DNA from 3 places in the Flavobacterium luteolum genome. Region 3 is predicted to be linked to each of the others. Evidence: riboswitches for the same ligand, from Rfam matches in the RefSeq annotation. Region 3 holds a riboswitch; each other region holds the start of a gene.
What was found. A riboswitch is a leader RNA that binds a small molecule or an ion and turns the genes downstream of it on or off. The one in region 3 is predicted to bind S-adenosylmethionine.
Positions count from the first base shown of each region.

Region 1: it holds a riboswitch for S-adenosylmethionine, as region 3 does, so the genes downstream of both, OZP10_RS11445 (homocysteine S-methyltransferase family protein) here and OZP10_RS02860 (TlpA disulfide reductase family protein) in region 3, are expected to answer to the same signal.
Region 2: it holds a riboswitch for S-adenosylmethionine, as region 3 does, so the genes downstream of both, OZP10_RS11360 (alpha/beta fold hydrolase) here and OZP10_RS02860 (TlpA disulfide reductase family protein) in region 3, are expected to answer to the same signal.

Region 1 covers NZ_CP114286.1:2,657,504-2,664,488, forward strand. The annotation lists gene OZP10_RS11440 (NAD(P)/FAD-dependent oxidoreductase) at 1-450, shown strand, start outside; SAM riboswitch class I at 810-925, shown strand; gene OZP10_RS11445 (homocysteine S-methyltransferase family protein) at 1,245-2,249, shown strand; gene OZP10_RS11450 (hypothetical protein) at 2,271-2,798, shown strand; gene metH (methionine synthase) at 3,059-5,734, shown strand; gene metF (methylenetetrahydrofolate reductase [NAD(P)H]) at 5,825-6,781, shown strand; gene OZP10_RS11465 (class I SAM-dependent methyltransferase) at 6,948-6,985, shown strand, end outside.
Region 2 covers NZ_CP114286.1:2,637,174-2,644,158, forward strand. The annotation lists gene OZP10_RS11345 (O-acetylhomoserine aminocarboxypropyltransferase/cysteine synthase family protein) at 1-728, shown strand, start outside; gene OZP10_RS11350 (homoserine dehydrogenase family protein) at 959-2,047, shown strand; gene OZP10_RS11355 (hypothetical protein) at 2,687-2,905, shown strand; SAM riboswitch class I at 3,095-3,202, shown strand; gene OZP10_RS11360 (alpha/beta fold hydrolase) at 3,280-4,263, shown strand; gene thrA (bifunctional aspartate kinase/homoserine dehydrogenase I) at 4,265-6,679, shown strand; gene OZP10_RS11370 (hypothetical protein) at 6,746-6,985, shown strand, end outside.
Region 3 covers NZ_CP114286.1:739,080-746,064, forward strand. The annotation lists gene OZP10_RS02850 (glycoside hydrolase family 88/105 protein) at 1-780, shown strand, start outside; gene OZP10_RS02855 (aminotransferase class V-fold PLP-dependent enzyme) at 855-2,327, opposite strand; gene OZP10_RS02860 (TlpA disulfide reductase family protein) at 2,502-3,491, opposite strand; SAM riboswitch class I at 3,742-3,842, opposite strand; gene OZP10_RS02865 (response regulator) at 4,058-4,513, opposite strand; gene OZP10_RS02870 (PAS domain-containing sensor histidine kinase) at 4,523-6,985, opposite strand, start outside.

The DNA of each region.
Region 1 (6,985 bases), 1.9 Mb from region 3:
GCTGGAAAAATCAAATTAATCACTCCGGCAGAAGTTATCGGAATCAATGGTGCTGAACACGTAGAATCTTTGGATATTGAAGAAAACGGAGCACACCGTAAAATCGAATGTGACTATTTCATCCCACTTTTCGGATTAACACCAAAATTAGGTCCAATTGGAGACTGGGGATTAGAAATCGAGAAAAATGCAATTAAAGTAAACAACGCATTAGATTACCAAACTAACATTCCGGGAATCTTCGCAATTGGAGACGTAAATACATACCCAGGAAAATTAAAGTTGATCCTTTGCGGTTTCCACGAAGCAACTTTAATGTGCCAAGCTGCGTATTCAATCATCAACCCAGGTAAAAAATATGTATTAAAATATACAACAGTTTCAGGTGTAGATGGTTTTGATGGAACTCGTAAAGAAGCACCAAAAGCAGTTGTAAAAGCGATTGTTTAATCTGAGGTGCCGAGGTTCTAAGGGACTAAGGCGTTAAGGTTTTTAAATATTGTAAAGCCCAAACTTTTTAAAGTTTGGGCTTTTTTAATTACTATGAATAATTCCAGAGGGATGACATATTTATAGAAAATAAATTATTCGTTTGCAAAAGCTCCAGCGGAGCGAAATATATGTCGCTCCGCTGGAGCTGTTGCGTTGTGTAAATTGTTTTCTATAAATATTATGCTCCTCCGGAGCTAAATCAAGCAAAAGATAAAACCTAAGAACCTTAGCACCTAAGTACCTCAGAACCTTAGAAAAAAAACATTTGCAAATCGAAACCCTATTTCATACCTTTGCACTGTTCTTAAAATTATTGTCAGTTATCACGAAAGGCGGAGGGATAGACCCGATGAAACCTTAGCAACCCTTTATCATAAAGAAGGTGCTAAATTCTACTTTTTACTAATTTTCCAGTATTAAAGATAGATAACACAAATACATACTCGTATTTCTCAAAACTTTTCCAGACAACATACAATATTTACTGAAACAGATTCTGTATCAGGAGCGAATCATTGGGGCATTTTTGCAGTCAATAGTTCCCGCTTTTCGTTGCAATCATTTTGTTTTTTAAAGAAAAAAGCAAAATGATTTCCACTTCAATCGGGGCTAATGAGCCAGCAATAGTGCACTTTTGGAATTAATGTGAAAAAATATCCGAAGTAAAAACCGATAGGTTTAAACTTCACAATCATAATAAAAAAACTTAGCATCTTAGAACCTTAGCGTCTTAGCAGCTAAAACAAAAAAACATGGCAATAACAATTCAAGAAGCAATAAAAAAAAATATCCTAATCCTTGATGGAGCAATGGGAACGATGTTGCAACGCTATAATTTCTCGGAAGAAGATTTTAGAGGAGAGCGTTTCAAAGATTTTCCGCATCCGTTAAAAGGAAACAACGATTTACTATCCCTAACACAACCACAAGCGATTCGCGATGTACACGCCGCGTATTATGAAGCTGGTGCTGACATCGTAGAAACCAACACTTTTTCAGGAACGACAATCGGTATGGCTGATTATCACATGGAAGATTTGGTTTATGAATTAAACTACGAATCGGCAAAACTCGCACGCGAGGTTGCCGATGAGTTTACCGCAAAAAATCCGGAAAAACCACGTTTCGTAGCGGGGTCAATTGGACCGACAAACCGTACAGCAAGTATGTCGCCAGACGTAAACGATCCAGGTTACAGAGCCGTAACGTTTGACGATTTACGAATTGCATACAAACAGCAAGCTGAGGCGTTAATAGATGGTGGATGTGATTTGCTTTTAGTAGAAACAATTTTCGATACATTAAATGCAAAAGCAGCACTTTTTGCAATCGAAGAAGTAAAAGAAGAACGCAATCTTGATATTCCAATCATGGTTTCAGGAACAATTACCGATGCTTCAGGAAGAACACTTTCTGGACAAACTGTAGAGGCATTTTTGATTTCAGTTTCGCATATTCCGTTATTGAGTGTAGGTTTCAATTGCGCCCTTGGAGCCGATTTGCTGAAACCGTATTTAAAGACATTAGCGCACAACACAAGTTTTAATGTTTCTGCACATCCAAATGCAGGACTGCCAAATGCTTTCGGACAATATGATGAAACGCCAGAACAGACACAGGCCTTCATCAAAGAATATTTAGAGGATAATTTAATTAATATCATCGGAGGTTGTTGCGGAACAACTCCAGATCATATTCGATTAATGGCTGAGGTTGCAAAGGATTATAAACCGAGAGTTGCACCGGTAACAGTATAGTTTAATTTTTTGAAATATTATATGAAATTTAAATATCTGGTTTTATTAGTTCTTCTTTCAACTTTACTTGCACAATGCGCTTCGTCAGCGACCATTGAAGGAATGACAGTTAAAGATTATAAAGCGGAAAAGAAAATTGGAGATAAGATTTTCATTAGATCTGTTACAGGTGGAAAAAAAACAAATCCATTATGGACGTCTAAGATTTCTAATGAAAATTTTGGAGAGGCATTTAAAAAATCTGTTATTGAGTCGGAAGTGTTTTCTAAAATAGATTCTATTACAAATAATGAGGATTGGGTTCTTGAAATTAATTTAATTTCTGTTGATCAGCCTTTTTTTGGTGCGACTTTTACAGTCAAAACTGCAATAGAATATAAGTTGTATAACAAAAATGAATTAAAATTTAGTAAGAACATTAAACAATCGGGTAGCGCTAAAATATCAGATGCTCTTATTGGGACAAAGAGACTCCGATTAGCTAATGAAGTTTCAGCAAAAAATAATATAAAAGAGTTACTTCGATCATTAAACGAAATTTCTCTATAGTAAGTAATTGAGATAAAAATATTACTGTTTAACATTATAAAAATGCAACCTTACTCGCGTGAGGGATAGAAGTGAAAAGCCCGCAGAACAATGCAGTGAAACGGAATTGGTCGAGGACTTGTAACGGATAGCCCGGCCGAAGGACACGCCCAAAATAATAAACATAAATGCCTACAAGGTTTTAAAAACCTCGCAGGAAAGAAAATAGAATAAAAAACTTAGAACCTTAGAATCTCAGGATCTTAGTAACTTAAAAAGAAATGACAGAAAAAAGAAGAGACCTTGTATTATCAGGATTAGAACCGTTGATTATTACGCCCGAAAGTGTTTTCGTGAATGTTGGTGAGCGTACAAACGTAACAGGTTCAAGAAAATTCTTGAGATTAATCAAGGAAGAGAAATATGACGAGGCGCTTGATATTGCAAGACAGCAGGTAGAAGGTGGAGCACAAATCATCGATATTAATATGGATGAAGGAATGCTTGACGGTGTTACTGCGATGACTAAATTTTTGAATTTAATTGCGGCAGAACCAGATATTTCGAGAGTGCCAATTATGATCGACAGTTCGAAATGGGAAATCATCGAAGCCGGTCTGAAAGTAGTACAAGGAAAAAGCGTTGTTAACTCGATTTCGTTAAAAGAAGGCGAAGAAGCTTTTATTCACCATGCTAAATTAATTAAACGTTACGGAGCAGCGGCAATTATTATGGCTTTTGACGAAGTTGGTCAAGCTGATAATTACGATCGTCGTGTGGAGATTTGTCAGCGTTCGTATGATATTTTGGTGAACAAAGTAGGATTTCCTCCGCAGGATATTATTTTCGATTTGAATATTTTCCCGGTTGCAACGGGAATGGAAGAGCATAGATTAAACGCTTTGGACTTCTTTAGAGGAACAAAATGGGTTCGCGAGAATCTTCCTCATGCACATATAAGCGGTGGTGTGAGCAACGTTTCGTTTTCTTTTAGAGGAAACGATACGGTTCGTGAAGCGATGCACTCGGTATTTTTATACCACGCAATTAAAAACGGAATGACGATGGGAATCGTAAATCCGGAAATGTTGACGATTTACGATGATATTCCGAAAGATTTATTAGAACACGTTGAAGACGTAATTTTAGATAGACGCGACGATGCGACAGAACGACTTTTGGATTTTGCAGAAAATGTAAAGGGCGAAGCAAAGAGCGATGAAAAAGTGGTTCAGGAATGGCGTTTTGGAACGGTTCAGGAGCGTATTACACATTCATTGGTAAAAGGAATTGACGCTTTTATTGAAGAAGATGTTGAAGAAGCACGTTTGGCAGCAACAAAACCAATTGAGGTTATCGAAATTAATTTGATGACGGGAATGAATGTGGTTGGAGATTTATTCGGAAGCGGAAAAATGTTCTTGCCTCAGGTTGTAAAATCGGCTCGTGTAATGAAAAAAGCCGTTGCTTATTTATTGCCTTTTATTGAAGCGAGCAAACAAGCGGGAGACAAACAAGGAAACGGAAAAATCCTAATGGCAACTGTAAAAGGTGATGTTCACGACATTGGTAAAAATATCGTTTCAGTGGTTTTGGCTTGTAACAATTACGAGATTGTCGATCTTGGTGTTATGGTGCCTCCGGAAAAAATCATTGCAGCGGCGATTGAACATGAAGTTGATATTATTGGATTAAGCGGATTGATCACGCCTTCGCTTGATGAAATGGTTTATTTAGCCAAAGAATTAGACAAACAAGATATTAAAATCCCGATTATGATTGGTGGGGCAACGACTTCGCGTGCGCATACAGCCGTGAAAATTGCGCCTCAATACAGAGAAACTGTAATTCACGTTAACGATGCTTCAAGAGCTGTTACCGTTGCAGGAAATCTGTTAGATCATAACCGAAAAATATATGCGGCAGATATTCGTGCAGAATATGATTCGTTTAGAGAAACGTTTTTAAATCGTTCGAGAGACAAGAATTTCTTAACGATTGAAGATGCTCGCAAAAATAAATTACCATTGGATTGGTCGGAATATACTCCGACGAAACCAAAAGTAATTGGTGCACAAACCATTGAAATAGAATTAGATGTTTTGGTTCCGTATATCGACTGGACGCCGTTTTTCCAGACTTGGGAATTGTACGGGAAATATCCTGCAATTTTAACGGATGAGGTTGTGGGTGAACAAGCGACATCTGTTTTTAACGATGCTCAGGCAATGCTGAAAGTGATTTTGGAAGAGAAAAAACTAAAAGCAAAAGGTATTTACGGAATTTTTCCTGCGAATCAGGTTAATGACGATGATATTGAATTGCGTGATGAAAACGGAAAAGTTTTGGAGAAATTCTTAACGCTTCGTCAGCAGTCGCAAAAAACAAAAGGTGCTCCAAATATCGCTTTAGCCGATTTTATTCTGCCAAAAGAAAGCGGAATAGAAGATTACATTGGAGCTTTTTGCGTAACAACAGGTTTTGGTGTAGACGAATGGGCTGCGGAATATGAAAAGAATTTAGACGATTACAATTCGATTATGGTGAAAGCACTTGCCGATCGTTTTGCTGAGGCTTTTGCCGAATATCTTCACGAGAGAGTGCGTAAAGATTTCTGGGGTTATGATAGCGAAGAATCTTTAACCAACGAAGAATTGATTAAAGAAAATTATAAAGGAATTCGTCCAGCTCCTGGTTATCCGGCTTGTCCAGATCACTTAGAAAAACCAACAATCTGGAAGCTTTTAGATGTTGAAAAACAAATTGGAGTGAAGCTAACAGAAAGTATGGCAATGTGGCCAGCTTCATCGGTTTCAGGATATTATTTCGGAAATCCAAAAAGCCGTTATTTCGGCCTCGGAAAAATAAAAGAAGATCAGGTCACAGATTACGCCAAACGCCGAAATGTACCGCTTGATTACGCAATGAAATGGTTAAACCCTAATATAGCAGATTAACGAAAAGTTATTTTTGTTTCAGGTTTCAAGTTTCAAGTTCTTACAGCAACTTGAAACTTGAAACCTGAAACTTGAAACAAAAAATAAAAAATGAAAGTAACAGAACATATAGAAAACGCCAAAGGAAAAACATTATTCTCATTTGAAATTATTCCGCCTCAAAAGGGTAAAAGCATTCAGGAATTATACGATAATATTGATCCGTTGATGGAGTTTAATCCGCCGTTTATTGATGTAACGACTTCACGTGAGGAGTATATTTACATTGATAAAGGTAACGGACTTTTGGATAAAAAATTGACTCGTATGCGTCCGGGAACGCTTGGAATTTGCGCTTCTATAAAACATAAATACAATGTTGACACTGTTCCGCATTTGCTTTGTGGTGGTTTCACTAAAGAAGAAACTGAGTATATGCTGGTTGACTGTCATTATTTGGGAATCAATAATGTAATGGCGCTTCGAGGTGACGCAATGAAAGACGAACAATCTTTTGTGCCTAAAGCAGGTGGTAATCATTATGCAATTGATTTGGTAAAACAAATCAACGATTTGAACTGCGGAAAATATCTTCACGAAGTTATGGATGCTGATAATAAAGCCGATTTCTGCATTGGAGTTGCGGGTTATCCAGAAAAACATTTAGAATCACCATCTTTACAATCAGATTTAAAAAGATTAAAAGAAAAAGTTGATGCAGGAGCAGATTATGTGGTAACACAAATGTTTTTTGACAACTCAAAATATTTTGCCTTTGTAGAAAAAGCAAGAGAAATGGGAATCACAATTCCGATTATTCCTGGAATTAAACCAATCGCTGTTCAAAGACATTTACAAGTTTTACCACAGATTTTCAGAATCGATTTGCCAGAAGATTTAATTGATGCTGTGGACAAATGCAAAAATAACGCTGAAATCAAACAAGTCGGAATCGAATGGGCGATTCAGCAATCATTAGAATTAAAAGCCGCTGGAGTTCCGTTTTTACACTATTATTCAATGGGTAAATCTGAGAATATCCGCCAGATTGCAAGTCAGGTTTTTTAAGATCTTTGCGAGGAACTTTGTCAAAGTTTTAAACTTTGACAAAGTTTTTTCGAGTCATGTTTGTCATTCCGAGGAGCGAGGACACGAGCGATAGTTGGGATGCGAGCCTAGTAATAACAAATTGCTGAAGGATTTTGTTTAATTTAGAAGTTTAAATTTTCGAGTCATGAAACAAGAAGAACTACAAGCCATAGCATCTCAATT
Region 2 (6,985 bases), 1.9 Mb from region 3:
CAATTAAATATGGTGCCGATATTGTAATTCATTCCTTAACAAAATATATCGCAGGAAACGGAACTTCATTAGGAGGCGTTATCATTGATGCTGGAAACTTTGATTGGGCAAACGGAAAATTCCCAGAATTTACCGAGCCATCTGCAGGATACCACGGATTAGTATATCATGAAGCCTTAGGAAATGCAGCTTTTATTGCAAAAGCTCGAATTGAAGGACTGCGTGATTTTGGTTCTGCTTTGAGTCCATTTAATGCTTTTCAGATTATTCAAGGATTAGAAACGCTTCCAATCCGAATCAAGAAACATAGTGAAAATGCTTTGGCGCTAGCCGAATGGTTAGAGAAACAAGATGAGGTAGTTTGGGTAAATTATCCAGGTTTAAAATCTAACAAATATCATGATCTGGCTAAAGAATATTTGCCAGAAGGCCAAAGCGGCATTATCACTTTCGGATTAAAAGGTGGTTTTGATGCGGCCAAAAAAGTGGTAGATGATACAAAACTATTCTCTCTGCTGGCTAATATTGGTGACACAAAATCACTGATTATTCACCCTGCAAGTACGACACACCAGCAATTAACAGAATCAGAGCAAATAGAAACTGGAGTTTCTAAAGATTTGATTCGTCTGTCTGTCGGAATTGAAGATATTGAAGATTTAATTGCTGATTTGCAAACTGTTTTTGAGAGCGTTTCGCTTTCTCAATTCAGCATCAATAAAAATTAGGTTTTTTTGTTTTTTGTTTGAAAAATTGCCTTTAGCGAGTGGTTTTGCTAAAGGTGATTTTTTATGAAAAACACCATTATAAAATTTAAATCATATAAGGAATATAAGTGCATTTTAGAAGAAGCGTAATGTAAAGACGCACCACAGTGCATCTAGTTTTGTGATGCAAAAAATATTAAATGAACTTACATCACTTATATGGTTTTAAAAAATTAAAAATGTTAGAAATTATGTCAAAGCTTAAAATAAACATTATCCTTTTCGGAATTGGTAATATCGGAAGCACTTTGATTAATCAAATTGTAGAAAGTCAGGAGTTTTTTCTGGAAAGTAAAAATGTCGATTTTCATTTTCCAATTATAACCAATTCTACGGTTGCTTTTTTTGAGAAAGAAGGCGTTGGATATGCTTGGGAAACCAATTTTAGACAATTGGCTGTTCCTTTTAAAGTAGAAGATATTGTCGAATTTGCACAAGAAAATGAATTCGAAAACTTGATTGCTGTAGACGCAACAGCCAGCGATGAATTGGTGAAGCATTACAATACGTTAATCAAAAATGGATTTAATATTGTAGCGGTAAACAAAAAAGCCAATACGCTCCCGATTGACTTATATAAAGAGCTACGAGCAGATCTTAAAAAGTATGACAAGGAGTTTTTTTATGAAACATCTGTTGAGGCTGGAATTCCTGTTTTGCAAACCTTAAGAGATTTGTATTACTCGGGAGAAAAAATCACTAAGATTCGAGGGGTTTTCTCTGATAATTTGAGTTATGTCTTTAATCGATTTTCATCGGAAGATGTTTCGTTTTCGTCTGTTTTAAAAGATGCAAGCCTTTTAGGTTTAATGAAATCAAACTTCAAAGAAGATTTATCAGGAAATGATACAGCAAGAAAGCTTCTGATATTGGCTAGAGAAATTGGAAAAGATTTTGAGCTTTCAGATATTAAAATTAAGCCGTTTATAACCGAAGAACATTTGGAAAAAAATGGTGTGTTAAATAAAGACGCAGTCGATAAATCTTTTAAGATTGCCAAAATTACTCAGGCAGAAAATCATGTGCTTCGATATGTAGGAGAATTTGATGTTGAAAAAGGCACTTTGGAAGCCAAATTAATTTCTGAACCAGTCGATTCTCCAATCGGACAATTAAAAGGTTCTGATGCCATTTTTGAAATTTATACCAAATCGTACGCCGATATTCCAATCGTAATTCAGAGTGCTCCGCCATGTAAACAGGCAATTTCAAGAGGAATTATAACGGATATTCTGAAAATTGCAGAACGAATTAGGATTAAAGAAGCCGTTTGGCTATAAATTTTTAGAAAAAAAGAAAAAAAGTTCTTTGATAAATTGATTTGTCAAATGGAATTGTTAAGGAAAATATGTTGTTTTTGTAAGTTTTTTACCTTTATTATTTCGTTTTCGTTTTTGTAAGATGTTTTTTGTCGTTAAAAAACTGATTTTTAACGATTTTTGTAATTAAATTCTTGAATTTAATTTGTGTAATAAAAAAAATATTTGCATATTTGTTATACCCAAAAACTACTAGAAATCAAATGAACTTAAAAGTCAACAAAATGTTTTGTGCCATTTCGGTTAAGACCGAGGCTGGGGTGTCTATTGCTTAAAAAAATTGTAAGAATACAATAATAATATAGTAAAAGCCTCCCAAGAAATTTTGGGAGGCTTTTTAATTTACAACAAATGCAGAATTTAAATAAAATACAATATAAATCACAGATGAATAAATCCTTACAGATGAACAAGATGTTTACTGTCGCGCTTATTTGCGCATACGTCTGTTGATACTAAAAGTATAAATGAGTTTAAAAACTTAAACCCTTTTGGTATCTAGAAAATCCAAAAGGGTTTTTTTATTCCCGAAAGGGGCTTAACACAAACATAAAAGAGAAATAAAGATTATAAAACGCAACTTAACTAAAACTTAATATCATGAGCACATTGAACTACTTAGCAGAAAAAATTTCAGATTTGAAAAACAGAAGGACTAGAAAAAACAATCCGCCACCACCAATAAACGAATTGGCTCACCCAAGATTCGGAATAACAGAGGCTGAAATCACAGAGGGAGGTAAAGCAGCTGAGAAAAAAGCACCTAACTCTTTATTGTTTTTGATGTATTCAAAAGAAAATGAAACGCTTTTTATCTAAACGTAAAAGCATCATAAACTAGGGTAAAACCTGCTTAATTTTACTGGGCATTTTTGTTCGGTAAATTTTTGCGTATAATAGTTTTTGCTAAAATAAGTCTCAGAAATTTAACAAACACTTTTAGATAAAATTTGTTTGTTAGAGAAAATAGTAGTTAATTTGCACCGTTAAGTTCAAAAACGTATTGAAATGTTATAAAGAAAGGACGAGGGATTAGACCCGATGAAGCCTTAGCAACCCTTCGGTAAAACGAAGAAGGTGCTACATTCTACCACGCCAAACGTGGAAAGATAACAACAAGATTTTTTCTAGTTAAACCTAGTTTTTCTTTTTAATATTTCCATATACAAATCAATAATACAACAGATTTGAAATTGGAAAATATACCAAATCCCATTATAATTCAAGATTTCATCACAGAAAGTGGTGCAACTTATCATTCTATACCATTAAGTTTTACGCTGGCAGGACAACCTTTGCACAGCGCACCGATTGTTTTAGTAAACCATGCTTTAACTGGAAATTCGCAAGTTACTGGCGAAAATGGCTGGTGGAATGACTTGATTGGTGAAGGTAAAACCATCGATACTGCTGTTTATACCATTTTGTCTTTTGATGTTCCAGGAAACGGAAACGATTCTTTCTTAATCGATAACTATTTAGATTTTACAGCAAGAGACATTGCAAGAATTTTTATCGAAGGCGTAAAAACTTTACATATCGAAAAGCTTTTTGCGGTTATTGGAGGTTCTGTTGGTGGCGGAATTGCTTGGGAAATCTTAGCATTAGCGCCAAATATCACAGAAAACCTTATTCCGATTGCGAGCGACTGGAAATCGACAGATTGGCTTATCGCAAATTGCTTTTTACAAGAGCAAATTCTCAATAATTCGTCGAAACCAATTGAAGACGCCAGAATACATGCCATGCTTTGTTACCGATCGCCAGAATCATTCAAAGAAAAATTTCAGCGCACAATCAATCAAGATCTTTTGATTTTTAATATAGAAAGCTGGTTGGCACATCATGGAAAAAAATTGCAGAAAAGATTCCAATTGTCTTCTTATAAATTGATGAATCAGTTGCTTAAAACAATTGATATTACTAGAAATAGTGAAAGTTTTGAAAACTTATTGGCTAAAACAAAAGCTTCAATTCATATCATCGGGATCAATTCAGATTTGTTTTTTACAGCAAAAGAAAATGTTGAAACCTATGAGGAATTGAAGAAGTTTAAAGACAATGTTTTCTATAGCGAAATTGATTCGGTTCACGGACATGACGCTTTTTTAATCGAGTACAAACAATTAGATCATTTACTTGCCGACATTTTTAAGGCAGAAACAATAAAGAAATAAAATGAAAGTATTAAAATTTGGAGGTAAATCGTTAGCAAACGGAGAAGGGCTTAACAAAGTTGTTTCAATCATTTCTGATAAAGTAAGTCAAGGTGAAAAAATTGCCGTTGTGGTTTCTGCACGCGGAAACGCTACTGACGAATTAGAGTTTATCTTAAGCATTGCAGCTAAAAATGGCAGTTACAAAGAATTATTAGAAAATTTCAAAAAATATCAAATATCAGATTATCCACAGGTTGATTTATCTGAAGAATTTAATGTCTTAGACAAACTTTTTGAAGGAGTAAGCTTGATTGGTGATTACAGCAAAAAAATCAAAGATCAGATTTTGTCTAAAGGTGAATTGCTTTCGGCTAAATTGTTGACAGCAATTTTATTGGAAAAAGGAATTCCTGCCAATTTTGTAGATACAAGAGATTTGCTGAAAACAGATTCTAAATTTGGCGATGCGCAGCCTTTAGAACAGCTTTCAAAGAAAAACGTAGTAAATTATTTTAAAGAACATAACGGCGAAACGGTTAATATAGTTACAGGCTTCATTGGCTCAAACAACAACAACGACACAACTACTTTAGGTAGAAATGGCAGTAACTATACCGCTTCGTTAATCGCAAATTATTTAAATGCAGAAGAATTACAAAACTTCACGCATGTAGACGGAATCTATACGGCAAACCCAGATTTGGTTGCCGATGCCAAGAAAATTGAATATTTATCTTTCAATGAAGCAAATGAGCTGGCAAATTTTGGTGCAACAATTCTTCATGCTAAGACGATTATTCCTTTGTTGGAAAAGAATATTCCGTTACGAATTTTAAATACTTTCAATCATGAAAATCGCGGAACTTTAATTACATCGGATTCTTCTAAAGAAGGAATTAAAACACTTTCTGTTTTAGAAAATGTCTCTCTTGTAAATCTTGAAGGACGTGGATTACTTGGAAAAGCGGGAGTAGATGCCCGAATTTTTAAAGTGATGGGTGATCACAATATCAGTGTGAGCATCATTTCGCAAGGTTCTTCAGAAAGAGGAATCGGATTGGTTGTAGCAACTGAAAAAGCTACTCTTGCGATGGTTGAATTAGAAAAAGAGTTTGAAAATGACTTTTATTCTAAAGATGTAAATCAGATTACAGTAACAGATAATGTATCTGTAATTTCGATTATTGGTCAAGATTTAAGTACTTTCCATAAACCATACACCGCTTTAATCAAAAATAAAATTGTTCCGATTTTATTCAACAACACAGTAACAGGTAAAAACGTGAGTTTGGTTGTTAAGAAAGAGGAATTAAATAAAGCTTTAAACGTAATTCACGGAGAGATTTTTGGAGTTTCAAAGAAAATCAACATTGCGATTTTTGGTCACGGATTAGTTGGTGGAACTTTAATCAATCAGATTTTAGAATCGGCTGCGGCAATTGAAAAACGTAAAGACATTAAGCTGAATGTTTTCGCTATAGCAAATTCTAAAAAACTGCTTTTAAATAAATACGGTGTTAACAGCAATTGGAAAAGCGAAATTGAAACCAAAGGCGAAGCTTACACCATAAAAGATATTATTGCTTACGCGAATGAACATCACTTAGAGAACTTAATTGCGATTGATAACACCGCAAGCGCAACTTTTGTTGAGAATTATATTCCGCTTGTAGAAAGCAGTTTCGATTTGATTTCTTCAAATAAAGTAGCTAATACTTTGAGTTATGGTTTCTACAAGGAATTGCGTAAAGCATTGGCAGAAAGCCAAAAGAATTATTTATATGAAACCAATGTTGGTGCAGGATTGCCATTAATTGATACGATTAAATTATTGCATCTTTCAGGAGAAAATATCACGAAAATTAAAGGAGTTTTCTCTGGAACATTAAGTTATTTATTTAATAATTTCTCTGCTAAAGATGCGCCTTTCAGCGAAATCTTGCAAGAAGCAATAGATAACGGATATACTGAACCAGATCCGCGTGAGGATTTATGCGGAAATGATGTTGGTAGAAAATTATTAATTTTAGCTAGAGAATTAGATTTGCAAAATGAGTTTGAAGAAATTTCAATTCAGAATTTAATTCCAGAGCACTTACGTGAAGGAAGCGCTACCGATTTCTTGACGAAATTAAAAGAATTCGATCCAATTTATGCTAAAATAAAAGCAGAACAACAGCCAAACCATGTTTTAAGATACATTGGTGAATTGTCTGGAGATTTGCAGAATGACAAAGGAAATCTAGAAGTAAAATTAGTTTCGGTGCCAAAAGATACTGCACTAGGCGGATTAAAAGGTTCTGATTCTTTCTTCGAAATTTACACAGAATCTTATGGAGATCGTCCAATAGTTATTCAGGGAGCCGGTGCGGGTTCTGCGGTAACAGCAAGAGGAGTTTTCGGAGATATTTTGAGATTGTCTGATAAAGGATAATAATGCAATAGCAATAAAAGAAAGAAAAATCTTAAATTCGGGACTTAATTAAATAGTTTTAAAAGTATGAAAAAGATTTTTATCTTATTGTTGATTTCAAATAGTATCATGGCTCAGGTTTCTAATGTTATTAGGAACAAAGACAGTTATACTCAGGATGTTTTTCCGTACAAAGGAGTAAGAATAATTCAGGTTGATGAGGTAAGCTCTCCAGGGAATGAAGAAAATGTTTTTATTTTTTCTAAGATTGAAAAAAATGTTATTCCTGACAAAATGTATTTCCAAAGGTTTACGAAAGTAAATGAT
Region 3 (6,985 bases):
ATTGATTTGTATAATTTGGAGCCTGAATCGAAAAAACTAAAAAATACAAAAATAAATATCAATATGCTGCTCAACACCCCTCAAATCAATGATTGGTCGTGGATCGATGCTATACAAATGGGAATGCCGGTTTTTGCGAAATTGGGTGTTTTAGAAAAAGATAATCGCTATTTTGAGAAAATGTATGATATGTATATGTATTCAAGAAATAAACATGGAGACAACGGACTTTACAACGCGAAAGAAGGTTTATGGTGGCGTGATGCCGATTTTGATCCTCCGTATAAAGAACCGAATGGTAAAAATTGTTATTGGAGCCGCGGAAATGGTTGGGTAATTGCCGCTTTGGCAAAAGTACTGGCTATAATTCCAGAAAATGCGCCTCACAGAGAACAATATGTAAAAGATTTAAAAGCAATGGCGACAGCGCTGGTGCCGATTCAGAGAGCTGATGGTTTTTGGAATGTCAGTCTTCATGATTCGACCAATTTTGGAGGAAAAGAAACTTCTGGAACTGCACTATTTGTATATGGAATGGCATACGGCGTAAATAACGGAATTCTAAAAAAAGAAACGTATTTACCTGTAATTGAAAAAGCTTGGAAAGCAATAACAACAGAAAGTCTTCACGAAAATGGTTTTTTAGGTTATCTGCAGTCAACAGGAAAAGAACCTAAAGACGGACAACCGCTTTCTTACGATAAAATACCCGATTTTGAAGATTATGGTTTAGGATGTTTTCTGCTTGCTGGTTCTGAAATTTATAAAATGAAGAATTAAAATAGTTTTAAAAACCCGACAGTCCAGAAACTTGGAGATAAAACCTGTCGGGTTTAATACTTAACTAACTATACTTAAACTAACTTAAACCATTCATTTACTTCTCTTGCGATGGTATCTTTAATTTCCGGATTCTCAAATTCATTCGAAACTGGATTATATTCATAATCTTTTTTCCATTTCTTATAATTTACAGCTACTTTTTCAATCGCATCGCAGATATAAAAAAGCTCTTCATTGGTTGTAATTGGATGCAGTGATAAACGAACCCAACCTGGCTTATTGGTCTGATTTCGTTGCAATAATTCATTTGTAATTTTTGCCGATTTCTTTTCATTGATATTAAACAAATAATGTGCATAAGTACTTGCACACGACCAGCCTCCACGTACCTGAATTCCGAAACGGTCATTTAAAAGCCTAACGATTAAATTGTAATGAATATCTTCAATTACAAATGAAACACAGCCAATTCGCTCTGTGGTTAAATCTCCCAAAATAGATAATCCTTGTACTTTTTGAAGTCTTGAAAAACAAAGATCAAGCAGTTCTTTCTCTCTTTCCCTAATTTTCTCCACACCCATTTGCTCTTTTAATTCTAAAGCCAACGCCGTTCTAATAACTTGCAGAAAACCTGGAGTTCCACCATCTTCTCTCACTTCTATCACATCACTGTAACAATATTTCCCTAACGGATTAGTCCATTTTACATTTCCTCCGCCTGGATTATCTGGAAAATCAGATTGGTATAATTTTTCATTAAAAACCAAAATACCGCAGGTTCCTGGTCCGCCTAAAAATTTATGTGGCGAAAAGAAAATTGCGTCCAATTGTTCGTCTGGATCTTTTGGATGCATATCAATTTTAACATACGGCGCCGAAGCTGCAAAATCTACAAAACAAAGTCCGCCGTTTTGATGCATGATTTTGGCCAATTCATGATAAGGCGTAATAATTCCGGTAACATTCGAACAAGCTGTAAACGAACCAATTTTCAAACTTCTGTCTGCATATTTTTTAATTGTTGCAGCAAGAACTTTTGGGTCAACCAAATTATTCTCATCAGGTGGCAAAATCACAACTTCGGCATTGGTTTCATACCACGAAACCTGATTAGAATGATGCTCCATATGTGTGATGAAAACGACAGGTCTGTCTTCTTCAGATTTTGTTCGAAGCGCCATAATACGCTGCAGTTTCGATAAAGCTGCCGTCATACCGCTTCCTGTAGTTACTAAAACATCAGATTCATTTGCATTAACCGATTTTTTAATAATATCTCTTGCATGCTGATAGGCATAAGTAGAGGTTTTTCCTGTCTGACTTGAAAGTGAATGCGTATTGGCAATCATTGGACCAATTTTATTGAGCATTATATCTTCGATTGGATGGTATAATCTTCCGCTGGCAACCCAGTCTGCATAAACTAAATTTTGTTCTCCGTAAACCGATTCGAAAGTATGGTCAATTCCTACTGTATTTTCTCTAAACTTAGAGAAGTAACACTCAGGTTCTGTTGGTTTTGTTGTTGGCTCAATAGCATTCATATCCTATATCATTTTAATTAACTAAATTGTATTTGCAAGTGTTTTATTCTTCTTTTTGTCATTTCGAAGGAGGAGAAATCACACATGTAACTCGACAAAGATTGACGACTTTCTATATGGATTCTCTAGTGTGATTCCTCGTTCCTCGGAATGACAAGATTGCGTATTTCTTTATTAAATTTTATTCTCTAAAAGTCTTTTTAGCGTAGCTTGCAATTCTTCTCCGTGCAGGTTTTTGGCAACGATTATTCCTTTAGAATCTACTAAATAATTCCCCGGAATAGCTCTAACTCCATATAATTTGGCAACGGCACTGTTCCAGAAAAGTAAGTCAGAAACATGTGTCCAGGTTAAATTATCATCCTTGATTCCTTTAATCCAGTTTTCTTTCTTTTTATCTAGAGAAATCCCTACGATGTTGAATCCTTTATCATGAAATTCTTTGTAAGCAGCCACAATATTCGGATTTTCTCTTCGGCATGGACCGCACCAAGAAGCCCAAAAATCGACCAAAGTGTACCCTTTTAAATTATCATAAAGGCGAACTGGCTTTCCGTCAGGATCATTGGCTGTAAAATCAGGGGCTTTTTTACCTACTGCTAATCCGTCTAAAACAATAGCCAACTCTTTTAATTCTTTCACGTAAGTAGTATTCTGAAGACTTTTATCCAGCAGAGCAATATTTTGTGTAATCTGCTCTGGCGTTAATCTATAAGACCAGTTTCTGTACAATACATAAGCAGAAACAATAGATTTTGGATTTTCTGTTATGAATTTGCTGATTTCTACATCTTTGCCCTTTTTGTAGGTTTCGAATAAATCTTGAGAAGCCGAACCTTCAACTACAGAAGCGGTATAATATTTCTTTGGACTCAGTTTTACCGAAATTGGATCTTTTTCAAGGAAAACATATAAAGGCGAGCTTTCTGTATTGACGCTTAAACCGTATAATTCTGGTGTTTTTACTTTTGTTTTAAAACTAAAATTTCCATCTTTTACCTTTGCCGAATCTATCTTAGTAAACATTTTATTGTGAAACTTCTGCAAGTAAACATATTGTGCCACTGTATCGACAACAGTTCCTTTTAATTGTAAATTACTTTCCTGCGCCTGAGTTTGAACGGCTCCAAGAAACAAAGCAAAACCTAATAGTATTTTTTTCATTTTATTTTTAGTTTTTAAGATTAGACAAAAGAATTTCAGGCCAATGCCAAAGGACATTAGCGGATTTTAATTATTTAAAGAAGGAAATTTGGTAGAACTAATCTATTCTCGCTAGAAAAAGGCAAAGCTGTTTTCTTCGAAAATGGAATTCAAAAGCTCATAACCTGCGTACAAAATTGTTTCTGCTTTCATTTAAAAAAAATAAAGATTTAACGTTGATGAACTTAAACAGATTTAAGGATGAAATCTTTTCTTATCTGCCCGCATAAAGCGGAAGGATTTAGCACCTTGTTCGGCAACAGGTTGCTAAGACGTCAATGGGCCTATTCCCTCAGTCTTTCTGGATAAGTATCATTTTATAATTTTTCTGATACAAATATATATTAATTCTACCGAATTAGTCAAGTTTAATTTGTGTTTTTTATTTTTTTATTAAAAAAAATAGCATTCACAAAAACACAACATTATAAAAATCAATAGATTAAAATAAATTTATTTTTATTTACAAACTCCTTTTTATAAAAGAAATTCATACTTTTTTTGCATGGAAAAGCAAAGTATTTTACTTATTCAGCAGTAAACACATGGAGAAATTTATTTTTTTCTAGATCGAAAAGTGATTTTTTTAATCCCTTATCAAGGTTTGAAGTAATCGATCCAAGAACCTTTTTTAGATCCTTAAAATCAGTTGGTTTCACAAAATAGCATACAGCACCAAGATTTGCTGCCGCTTCTAAATCGTTTTTATGTGAAGAAGTAGAAATCATAACGACTGGAATTCCTTTATAATTCTCATTCAATTTCAGCCTTTTCAAACATTCCCACCCATTCATTATAGGCATATTCAAATCCAGAAAGACAATCCCTGGAATTTCTTCTTGTTTTTCGAGTAATTTTAGTGCTTCGCTTCCATTTTCGGCACAATGACAAATAATACTTTTATCTATATCTGCCAGCGCTTCACAAAACATTTCTGCATCATCCTGATCATCATCTGCCAATAAAATTATCTTTTTCCCCATAGGTTTTAATTAAATGTCTTTTTCTTTTTGTTCAAATGGCAGTGTTATGCTAAAAACTGCTCCTTTATCAGCAATTCCTGTCGCAGTAATACTTCCTCCATGTCGTTCGGCAATTTTTTTACAGAGAGACAAACCTAAGCCTGTTCCTTCGTAACGATCTTTGGAATTTAAGCGGGTAAAAGTTTCAAAAATACGTCCGGTTTGATTGTCTTCAAATCCAATTCCGTTATCTTCTACCGTAATTACCGCTGCTCTTCTTCCGTCTTCAATTTGTTCATTTGCCTTAATAGTGATTTGGGGCGACACTTCTTCTCTAGCAAATTTAATAGAATTGTTAATCAGATTATAAAACAATTGATAAAGCAATACAGAAGCTCCTTCAACCACTGGGAGTTCTTCATAATAAATTTTACCTCCTGTTTTTTGAAGCGCGATTTCAAGGTCGCTTTCTATATTTTTAATCACTTCATTTAAATCGACAACCGTTGCTTTTTGCAAATCGGCATTGATTTTAGAGTAGGCCAACACACCGTCAATCATAGTGAACATACGGTCTGCCGCAACATGAATTCGTTCAATATATTTTGAAGATGATTCGTCTAACTGTTCGCTAAGATGATCTTCAAGACGGCTTAAAAATGTTTTGATTTTTCTAACAGGCTCTTTTAAATCGTGAGATGCAACATGTGCAAATTGCTGTAAATCGTCGTTAGAACGCTGTAATTCTTTGGTACGCTCTGCCACCAAAATCTCCAATTTTTCGGTAATCGATTTTTGCTCATGAATATCGGTGCAAGTGCCAAACCAATTGGTTATTACGCCTTCTTTATCTCTTATTGGAAGCGCTTTACTCAAAAACCAACGGTATTCTCCCGTATTAATATTTTTTAAACGAAACTCAATCTGATACGAGGTTCCTGCATGAACACTTTGATACCAATTTTTTGAAACCATTGATACATCATCTGGATGAAGTACGGGCATCCAGCTCGAATCTCCAAATTCATGTTCATTGAAACCGGTATATTCGTACCAGCGGCTGTTATAATAATCTATAAATCCTTCAGGATTCGATGTCCAGATAATCTGCGGAACCAGATCTGCAAGCTGCCTGAATTTTTCTTCGCTTTCTGCAATTACATTTTGAAGTTCTTTCTGCGAAGTTATATCGCTTGAGGCACCAAACCATTCTACAATTTTTTCTTTATCGTTCAATATCGGAACCACTCTAGAAAACACCCATTTCACAGTATCATCTTCATTTATAATTCTGTGTTCCATTTCGAAAATACTTTTCTCCACTATCGATTTGGAAATAAGATGTACGGCCTGCTCCAGATCACTAGGATGAACAAACTTATCCAACCAATTGATGCCTTTTTTTCCTGGACTAGACAATTCTCCATCTCCTTCCAGATTATGCATGATCATCCAATCGGCATCCATACGATAAACTAAGTCAGACGAAGCGTTGATTAAGGCTCCGAAACGATTTTCGCTTTCCTCCATCTTCTGGCGTGCCACCACTTGCTCGGTAACTTCTACTGCTACTTGTATCATTCCAGTTATCTCTCCTTCTTCTATTAAAGGTCGATAAGCCAGATTATAATAGTAGTTCTTCATTTCTCCTGTCCGATTGTGAGGCACTAGAACTTCGCTTTGATCAAACGGAATTCCTTCGTTATAAACCCTTAAAACTTGTTCCCAAACATATTGTCCTTCAAGTTCTGGCAATACATCTATCAGACGCATACCAATAATTTCTTCTCCTCGGCCTATCATTTGAAGCATGTGTCTGTTTATCTGTTCAATAACAAGATCACCTCCTCGAAGTACTAAAGTCGGAGCTGGAGTCTGATGAATCATTTTACGGAAACGGCTTTCATTTTGCTGCAGTTTCTCTTCAGCCAGCTTACTTTCGGTTATATCTCTTGTTGTTCCAGCAACACATTCTACTTCTCCTTTTTCGTTAAAAACGGGAACAAAAATATAGTCGTAAATTCTTCTCCCTAATTCGGCATGCGGAAAAGAAACTGTTCCTCTAATTGGCTTTTTATTGGCCACAACAGCATCAATTTCGCTTTCATGCATTTCGGCATGCCAGTCTTCGTAACCATTTTCTCTTAATCCGCGGCCAATAGAATCTTGTTCTGTTTTGCCCCACATGGTTAATAAAGCTTTGTTTGTATAAATGAACTTGTAATCAAGATCAAATACATAAACCAAATCGGGAGTGCTGTTTATTATAGAATTGTAAAGTCTTTTTTGTTTTTCTGCATCAATCAATGCTTCATTCAATGCAGTTTCTGCCTGTTTTTTTTCGGTGATGTCTTCCATCGTTACCACCAACAATTGATCTTGAGCTACGGCAGTAAAACGGAACCATTGTTTTTTGGTTTCAGTACCAAACCATTGTTCAAAATTAGCTGGAATACTGGTTTCTAAAGTTTCAATAAACTTTTCAAGAACGTC